3 regions of the Bacillus sp. NEAU-Y102 genome follow, and region 3 is predicted to be linked to each of the others. Evidence: riboswitches for the same ligand, from Rfam matches in the RefSeq annotation. Region 3 holds a riboswitch; each other region holds the start of a gene.
What was found. Region 3 has a riboswitch for S-adenosylmethionine ahead of ACYFX0_RS28315 (MetQ/NlpA family ABC transporter substrate-binding protein). Riboswitches for the same ligand answer to the same signal wherever they lie in the genome.
Positions count from the first base shown of each region.

Region 1: it holds a riboswitch for S-adenosylmethionine, as region 3 does, so the genes downstream of both, ACYFX0_RS21850 (methionine ABC transporter ATP-binding protein) here and ACYFX0_RS28315 (MetQ/NlpA family ABC transporter substrate-binding protein) in region 3, are expected to answer to the same signal.
Region 2: it holds a riboswitch for S-adenosylmethionine, as region 3 does, so the genes downstream of both, ACYFX0_RS05850 (bifunctional homocysteine S-methyltransferase/methylenetetrahydrofolate reductase) here and ACYFX0_RS28315 (MetQ/NlpA family ABC transporter substrate-binding protein) in region 3, are expected to answer to the same signal.

Region 1 covers NZ_JBTWFK010000009.1:24,276-27,438, reverse strand. Annotated here, with positions in the region: gene ACYFX0_RS21855 (methionine ABC transporter permease) at 1-359, opposite strand, end outside; gene ACYFX0_RS21850 (methionine ABC transporter ATP-binding protein) at 349-1,368, opposite strand; SAM riboswitch class I at 1,492-1,597, opposite strand; partial or broken gene ACYFX0_RS21845 (cysteine hydrolase family protein) at 1,841-2,406, shown strand; gene pruA (L-glutamate gamma-semialdehyde dehydrogenase) at 2,657-3,163, opposite strand, start outside.
Region 2 covers NZ_JBTWFK010000001.1:1,160,096-1,163,258, forward strand. Annotated here, with positions in the region: gene ACYFX0_RS05850 (bifunctional homocysteine S-methyltransferase/methylenetetrahydrofolate reductase) at 1-1,602, opposite strand, end outside; SAM riboswitch class I at 1,673-1,782, opposite strand; SAM riboswitch class I at 1,986-2,096, shown strand; gene metI (cystathionine gamma-synthase/O-acetylhomoserine thiolyase) at 2,191-3,163, shown strand, end outside.
Region 3 covers NZ_JBTWFK010000016.1:3,034-6,196, forward strand. Annotated here, with positions in the region: gene ACYFX0_RS28305 (methionine ABC transporter permease) at 1-160, opposite strand, end outside; gene ACYFX0_RS28310 (methionine ABC transporter ATP-binding protein) at 135-1,175, opposite strand; gene ACYFX0_RS28315 (MetQ/NlpA family ABC transporter substrate-binding protein) at 1,188-2,000, opposite strand; SAM riboswitch class I at 2,086-2,200, opposite strand; gene ACYFX0_RS28320 (NAD(P)-dependent alcohol dehydrogenase) at 2,280-3,163, opposite strand, start outside.

The DNA.
Region 1 (3,163 bases), on a different contig from region 3:
TTCGGAACGGAAACAAGATTTGTTTCAACCATTCTAGCAATACCAATTGATGCGACTAACGTCATCGGGAAAATTGCCGCTGCTGTTCCAATCGTCGTTCCAATAACGCTTCTTGTTAGTGGGCTTAAAGCTACTAAAAAGATAATGAATGGTACCGGACGAATTGTATTAATTATGATGTTAAGAATAGAAAAGACCCATTTATTTTCTAAAAAGTTTCCTTTTCTCGTTACATATAAAAGTAAACCTAGAGGTATACCCAGAATTGTAGCGAATATAAGTGTTACAATTACCATTAAGAGGGTATCTCCCGTCGCATCTAGTATGCGCGGCCAAAATATACTCCAATCAACTCGCATGAGCTTCTACCTCCTTCAGCTGCACTTGCAGTCTTAGATGTTGTAATGCTTTTTGAATTTCCCTCTGCTCACCTTGCAATTCTACAAGCAGATTTCCAAATAGCACATTTTGAAGTTCAATAATATTTCCGTACAGTACATTTACATCAACGTTATAGTTTTTTGCGATATATGATAGTACCGGCTGTCCTGTCTCCTCACCAGTAAATGTTAGACGATAAATTTGACCACCATTTTGAATTTTCGCTAGAACACTTTCTGGTAAATGATCATTAATAACAGAACGTACAAAGTTTTGAGTCGTCTTTGTTTTTGGTTGCGTGAAAACATCAAACAGTTTTCCTTCTTCAATAACTTTTCCCTTCTCCATTACAGCTACACGGTGACAAATTTCTTTCACAACATGCATTTCATGTGTAATAAGAAGAATTGTTAAATTGTATTCTCGATTTACTTTCTTTAATAAGTTTAGAATTTCTGTCGTCGTTTCTGGATCTAAGGCTGATGTTGCCTCATCACATATAAGAATATCTGGCGATGTCGCAAGTGCTCTAGCAATACCAACACGCTGCTTTTGTCCCCCTGATAGCTGTTCTGGATAATAGTTTGCTTTATCTTCTAACCCTACAAACCTCAGCAGTTCATTCACTCGTTCCTTTATCTCGTTCTTTGGCAATTTCGCTAACTTTAATGGATAAGCAATATTCCCAAACACTGTTCTTGAATTAAATAAATTAAAGCTTTGAAAAATCATTCCGATTCTTTGTCTTAGTTTGCGTAATTCTTTCGTCGATAATGATGTAATATCTTTATCATCTATTGAAATCGTTCCTGCCGTTGGTCTCTCTAACATATTTACTAAGCGTAATAATGTACTCTTTCCAGCTCCACTAAAACCGATAATGCCAAAAATTTCGCCTTTCTCAACTGATAATGTTACATCCTCCACCGCATGAACAGATTGCCCAGCTGATTCATACACTTTACTTACATTGTTAAAAGAAATCATTTTTCCCCCTCCTATATGCTGTAAAAACTTGAAGCAGAGCTTTCGAGGTAAAATAAAAAGTGCCCTCCTTCTTATCAACCATAAAGATAAGAAGGAGAGCACTTATATGTACTCGTTCACATCTTCTCATCTTCCAAGCCTTTATATGGCTTGCTGGAGTTAGCACGGTATTAAAAAACCCGTTGCTGAGGTATCGTAGGGCCAGTCCCTCCACCTCTCTGGATAAGAATGTATCGATTTAATTGTCGTTTAATTAATTCTCATTATAGAACTCAGAATAATAAGAGTCAATACATTTTTTAGAAAAATATTAATTATTCCTTTATTAAAATTTTCAGATGAATATTCATCTGAAAAATAGTAACTTTCAAGGTTATTTAAAATTCCTCTTCCTCATATTTTTAAACAGGAGAATCCTCTCTACAAATTGAATAAATTTATTTGAATATGAAACTCGGAGGAAGATAAATATATGAAAACAGCTCTTTTACTCGTCGATATTCAAAACGATTATTTTCCAAATGGAAAGATGGAATTGCGTAATCCAGTAGAAGCAAGCGAATATACTAATCAGTTATTACAACACTTTAGAAAAAACAGCGAACCTATTTTTCATATCCAACACGTAGCTATAAAAGATGACGCTACTTTTTTCCTACCTAATACAGAAGGTGTACATATTCATGAAAGCGTACGTCCACTTAGAGAAGAAACAGTTATAGTCAAACATTATCCAAATAGCTTCCGAGAAACTAATCTTCTAGAGCAATTAAAACGTTTAAATATTGAACATGTCGTTGTATGCGGGATGATGACTCATATGTGTATCGATGCAACAGTAAGGGCTGCATTCGATTTTGGCTTTCAATGTACCGTTATACATGACGCTTGTGCTACAAAAGACCTTTCTTTTAAGAACGCTACTATACCAGCTGTTTATATTCACAATACAGTTTTAGCTAGTTTAAATGGCGTATATGCAAATGTAATAAGCACGCAAGAATTTTTAGCTACATAAAAAAACACTCCTTTCAGTGAGCAAAACTGAAAGGAGTGTTCCTTGTCGAACCATAGATTTTCTTTCAAATTGTATTATACAGGAAATTCTCAAAATGAATACTAAAAAATATGACTAATAAGTCAACTTTTCTCATCATTTTATTTCTGTTCACATGTTTATCACGCTATTAATAGGTTTTAGCTCATTCCCTTCGAACGATGGTAATATATAGGATTTCAATTTTAAAAGGAGCTCTTCACATTCTGTGAAGAGCTCCTCTACTATTTCTTATAAAGTTTCAGAAGTAGTTTTTGCTTGCATGTGAAGTGCTAAGTAATCAGGTCCACCAGCTTTAGAGTCTGTACCAGACATGTTAAAGCCACCGAATGGTTGGTAACCTACGATTGCACCAGTACATCCACGGTTGAAGTATAAGTTACCAACGTGGAAGTCTTCGCGTGCTTTTTCAATATGGTCACGGTTGTTAGTAATAACAGCACCTGTTAAACCGTATTCCGTATTGTTTGCAATTGCAAGTGCATGATCGAAGTCTTTCGCTTTACAGAATGCTACTACTGGTCCGAAGATTTCTTCTTTCATTAAGCGAGCATCTTCTGCAACGTCAGCAACGATTGTTGGTTGGATGAACCAGCCTTTAGAATCGTCTCCTTCGCCACCTGCTAAGATTCTACCTTCTTCTTTACCAATTGCAACATAGCTCATTACTTTATCAAATGCAGCTTGGTCATTAACAGGACCCATGTTTGTACCTAATACAGCTGGGTTAGCAACTGT
Region 2 (3,163 bases), on a different contig from region 3:
AAAATGAAGAAAATCTGCATTCCGCTTACTTACTAACGGCATAATTCCAATAAAAATAGGTTGTTCCAAATGCTTTGTCGCTTCATACACTTCTTCAATTAGCGCGATATCGTAAATTGGCTGAGTTAAAAAATACTCCGCTCCAGCATCTATTTTTCGTTCCATTCGCTTAACCGCTGCTTTTAAGTGCCTCACGTGAGGATTAAATGCGCCGCCTACAGAAAACCTTGTCGCCGGTCCAATTGATTTCCCTAAAATTGAACGTCCATCGTTCATTTCTTTAATCATTTTAATGAGCTCAATAGAGGATAAATCATATACAGAAGTTGCACCGGGAAAATCACCAACGCGCGCTGGATCACCAGTTAAAGCTAACACTTCTTCCATCCCTAACGCCGATAAACCTAACAAATGAGATTGTAGTCCAATGACGTTATGATCTCTACACGTTAAATGTGTCAATACTGGGATATCATGCTTGGTTAATAACGCACCCATTGCCATATTCGAGATGCGAGGCGATGCTAATGAATTATCTGCTAGAGTAATAGCATCTGCTCCCGCTCTTTTTAACGCTCTTGCTCCTTCAAAAAAACGCTGTGTATCTAACGTTTTCGGTGGATCTAATTCCACTACAACTGTCGTTTGTTTTTTCGCTTTCTCTGCTAGAGTGACGTGAGCCTTCGAACGTTTCTCATGCGTATGAACGACTTTCGGCCTTTGAATCGTGTCTTTTTCTATTACAGGGGTAATATTCGCAACAGCGCGCTTCATACTTTGAATATGTTCTGGAGTCGTACCACAACAACCACCCAATAATCGAATACCTTGCTCAATAAATCTCGGTGTCATCGCTTCAAAATAAGCTGGGCTTCCCTCATATACATAACGTCCCTCCACATAATTCGGGAGACCTGCATTTGGGTATGCTGATAAATAGCCATTTTGCGGAATCGATATCATTTTGAAAGCTTCCGTCATATGAAGCGGCCCTAGTTGACAATTCAATCCAACAACATTTGCACCGCAATCTATAAGTTGCTTTAATATTTCATTGACATCATTTCCATTTTGAGTCGTACCTGCTTCATGTAACGCTAATTGAGCAACAATTGGAATATTCGTTTGCTTACGCAATACTTTAACGGCATGAAGTAATTCAAATTCATCGTAAAAAGTTTCTAATAGTAATCCATCAACCTGCTCTTCTAGTAAAGCCCCTGCCTGTTCAAGTAGCATAAACTCCCTTTCCATATCAGTCGTTGTAACGGCTCCGATGTGTTTCATACCACCAATTGTTCCTAAAATTGCATTTCTGTCTGTAACAGATGCTTTCGCCAGTTTTACTGCCGCTCTATTAATTTCTGTAACTTGATTTTCTAAACCATACATACGTAATTTCGTCTCATTTGCCCCATACGTATTCGTTTGAATTACATCTGCTCCAGCAGCTACATATTGTTTATGAATCGATATAATTAAGTCTGGATCAGATACATTCAATTCTTCAAAGCTACTTTGCAAACCATGTGAATGCAATAACGTCCCAACCGCACCATCACCTATTACAATTCCTTTTGATAATAAATCTAGTAATTTCACGAATCTCCCTCATTTCTATCAATATAAAAACCCCCTCTTCACTTTGAAGAGGGGGACATAATCGTTCCTCCTCTTATTATGCAAAACATTCGTTTTGCAGGTATTAGCACCGTTTCAAACATTTCGTTTGAAGGTTGCCGGGTTTCACAGGGCCTTTCCCTCCACCGCTCTCAATAAGAGTTGTCTTTATTATTTTATTTATGTAGCTAAAAGGAAATGCGTTCCCCTTTTAACAATGTTTGTTAATTTTTTAATAAATTTAGCATGCACAAAAGTAAAAGTCAATGATACTTGCGGAAAAATAAAAATTATTTAAAATAAACTTGCAATTCAATTATCTTTTGTTGTAAAGTTAAAAACATAATAAAAATTTCATACGAACATTCTTATCTAGAGAGGTAGAGGGACTGGCCCTATGACGCCTCAGCAACCATTAACAGTTTGTTAATAAGGTGCTAATTCCAGCAAATTGTGAAAGATTTGACAGATGAGAAGAAGACTCTATTCAAACCGAAAGCCTTCTTCTTAGAAGGCTTTTTTTATTTTATATTCACTTAATGTTTCAATTTAAAAAGGAGGAATTTTCACATGTCAACAATCGAAACGAAACTAGCACAAATCGGAAATCGCAGTGAAACTACAACAGGAACGGTTAATCCACCGGTTTATTTCTCAACCGCTTATCGTCACGAAGGAATTGGTAAATCTACTGGCTTTGACTATTCACGAACTGGCAATCCAACTCGCGGTCTTTTAGAACAGGCGATCGCAGACTTAGAATATGGCGAACAAGGTTATGCCTGTAGTTCAGGGATGGCGGCTGTTCTCCTCGTCCTTTCTCTATTCCGCTCTGGAGACGAACTTATTGTATCTGAAGATTTATACGGAGGAACGTATCGATTATTTTCTGAGCACGAAAAAAAGTGGAATGTTCGATGTAGATACGTAAATACACAATCTATTAAACAAATTGAGCAAGCTATCACAACTGAAACGAAGGCTATTTTCATAGAAACTCCAACTAATCCATTAATGCAAGTTACTGATATTGCTGCTGTCGCAACTGTAGCGAAAAGGCACGGACTACTTCTTATTGTAGATAACACATTCTACACACCTTATATACAGCAACCATTAACAGAAGGTGCTGACATTGTACTCCATAGCGCAACGAAATATTTAGGGGGACATAACGATGTACTAAGCGGACTTGTCGTTGCAAAAGGAATGGAACTTTGCGAGGAAATCGCTCATTATCATAATGCATCAGGCGCGGTTTTAAGCCCATTTGACTCATGGTTATTAATTCGCGGTATGAAAACGTTAGCGCTTCGCATGAGACAACATGAAGAAAATGCGAAAGCAGTTGTTGCATATTTAAATGATGAAAACGGGGTGACAGATGTATTTTATCCAGGAAGAGGCGGCATGATTTCATTCCGCCTTAAAGATGAAGCTTGGATTAATCCATTCTTACAATCTTTATCCTTAATTACATTTGCAGAAAGTCTTGGTGGTGTAGAAAGTTTAATGACTTATCCAGCAACGCAAACACATGCTG
Region 3 (3,163 bases):
TTTCGTGCTGTCCACCAGGTCTTGTTAAAACAAGTGTTACACTAAGTGGCAGTGCAATAAGGATCGAGATGAGTAATGAAATAGATGTCATTTGAAAGGTTTGGATTGTGGCTTCCCATATGACTTTACTCCATTCATCCAAAAAGGACTTGTTTTCCATAGTCTGTTTTCCCTCCCTCTACGATGATACCTTTCTCTTGTAAGAATGCTAAAGCACGGTTTACTTCATTTTTTTCACCTTGCATATGAACGACAAGTTTCCCATATGCCTCATGTTTTAACTGTGTAATATTACCAGATAAAATATTTGGATATACTTGGAAACGTTTTGTGGCGACAGCTAGTGCTGGTTCTCCTGAAGAACTTCCTATAAAAGAAAGTGTTACAATTTCTCCAGTACTTTGTAGTTCTTTCTGTACCTCTTCTGGAATTTTCGCTGCAAATGCGCTATTTACAAATTTCTTCGTTGTTACATGTTGTGGGTTTGTGAAAATATCTTTCACAGTCCCGCTTTCGACTACAGATCCATGTTCCATAACGGCAACGCGGTCGCATATACGTTGGATGACATTCATTTCATGTGTAATGAGTAAAATCGTAATTCCAATTTCTTCGTTAATCTTTAATAACAAATCAAGAATAGAATCAGTTGTTTCTGGATCTAAAGCGCTCGTTGCTTCGTCACTTAATAACACTTCAGGCTCATGTGATAGTGCACGTGCAATTGCAACGCGCTGTTTTTGACCGCCAGAAAGTTCGCTTGGATAAGCATCTTTACGGTTAAAAAGATCCACGATGCGTAAATATTTTTCTACTCTTTTTTCAATTTCCGCTTTTGGAATGCCAGCAAGCCGTAACGGTAATGCAATATTTTCATAGACGGTAACAGTTTTAAGTAAATTGAATCCTTGAAAGATCATTCCGATTTTTTGTCTCGCTTTTGCTAGTTCTTTTGTTGATAATGTTGTTAGGTCTTGTTCGTTTACAATGATATTTCCTGTCGTTGGTTTTTCTAATAGATTTACACATCGAATCAATGTGCTTTTACCAGCGCCACTATACCCAATGATTCCAAATACATCGCCTTTTTCTACTTTAAGGGAAGTAGACTTAAGAGCCTCAACATTCCCTTTTTTTGTTGTAAATACTTTGGATATGTTTTTTAATTCAATCATTATCGTCAGCTCCTACCAAGATGGTAAAACTGAACCATCAAATTTTTTCTCGATAAACTCTTTTACTTCTTTAGATTGATAAGCTTTCTTTAATTTGTTTACAACGGCATCATCTTTATTTTCAGTACGAACAACGACCCAGTTCACATATGGTGAATCTTTTCCTTCGCGGAAAATAGAATCTTTCGCTGGACTTAATTTTGCACCTAATGCAAAGTTTGTATTAATTGCAGCTGCTTTCACTTCACTTAGTTGCGTTGGTAATTGAGAAGCTTCTAATTCAACAATCTTTAAATTTTTCGGGTTTTCAATTACATCTTTCGCAGTCGCTTTTTCTGTAGCCTTCGGATCAACTTTTAAAACCCCTGCTTTTTCAAATAATTTTAAAGCTCGCAGTTCATTCGTTGGGTCATTTGGTACAGCAATTGCATCGCCCTCTTTTAAGTCTTTTACATCTTTTATGTTTTTAGAATATATGCCCATAGGGAATGTTACTGTTGAAAATACTTCAGCTAATTTCATATTGCGTTCAGCTTTAAATACATCTAAATACGATTTTGTTTGGTAGCTATTTACATCAAGGCTTTTTTCATCTAAAGATACGTTCGGCGCTACATAATCATTAAATACTTTTATATCAATTTCGAGACCATCTTTTGCTGCAACTTCTTTTACCTTTTTAAAAATTTGTTCATGTGGTCCACCTGTTACACCGACAGTAATCTTTTTCTCGTCTAATGCTTTTACCTCTTTATCTGAACTCACGCTACATGCGCCTAATAATAATACTGCTCCGCTTACAATGCTTAATAATACCTTTTTCATCTATAAATCCCCCTTCATATACGTTCCAAAATAAAAAGCACCTCCCAAAAATAAGAGAGGTGCCGAATAGACGAAATAGATTCCTCTCTTATCTTCCAAAACGAAAACTCGTTTTGCAGGAATTAGCACCTTAGCTTATATGTTATAAGCTCGGTTGCCGGGCATCATCGGGCCAGTCCCTCCGCCACTCTTGATAAGAGTATGTGTATGTAGTTTTGAATATGGTACTAATAGTAAATCGTACAAAAAGAATTGTCAATGATATTTTCAGAATATATTTTATTTTAAGGTAATCGAAACATTTCCTTTCTTATGGCCCATTTCTACATACGTATGGGCTTCTACAACTTCTTCTAATCGGTAAGTTCTATCAATAACAGGTTTTAGCTTTTTTGTTTCAGCTAGTTGTTTTAGTAGGTTCATATCTTCTTTACTGACCTTTGCCATCATTCCATTCACAGATACATATTTTCCATTAGGCATTAATGCATCTGTACAAAGAGACTTTTTATATTTTCCAACTGCATCAAATATAATATCGTAGTGCTGGCCCTGCTTAGTAAAATCTTCTTTCATATAATCAATTACGTTGTCTGCCCCTAAGGCTGTAACTAAATCGAAATTCGAACTACTACAAATAGCTGTGACAGTCGCCCCGAAGTATTTAGCAAGTTGTACGGCAGCTGTCCCTACTGAACCAGAGGCGCCGTATATAAGTACTCGTTGCCCTTTTTTTATCTGTCCTTTTCTAAGGAAGTGCAATGCTGAAGTTCCGCCAAAAGGAATAACGGCAGCTTCTTCATATGTCACATTGGTAGGTTTTAATGCTATTAATCCACTTTCATGCACGCATGTGTATTCGGCATAACCACCAAGGTTTAGTTCTGTTAATGCAAAAACTGGATCTCCTTTTTTAAATTGTGTTACATCTGTTCCAATGTCTTCGATTTCACCGGATAACTCTACGCCAAGTATAGGTTTCCTCGGTTTTCTGAAACCTAATATGATCCGCATAGGAATCCAAAATAAGAGGGGGCTATTAAAGCCACGTATTCTACAATCTCCAGTCGATACACTTGTTGCGTGAATTTTAACTAATACTTCATTTTTTTTAGGTTTAGGCTTTTCTACATTTTGAATCTGGAGAACATTAGGTGGTCCAT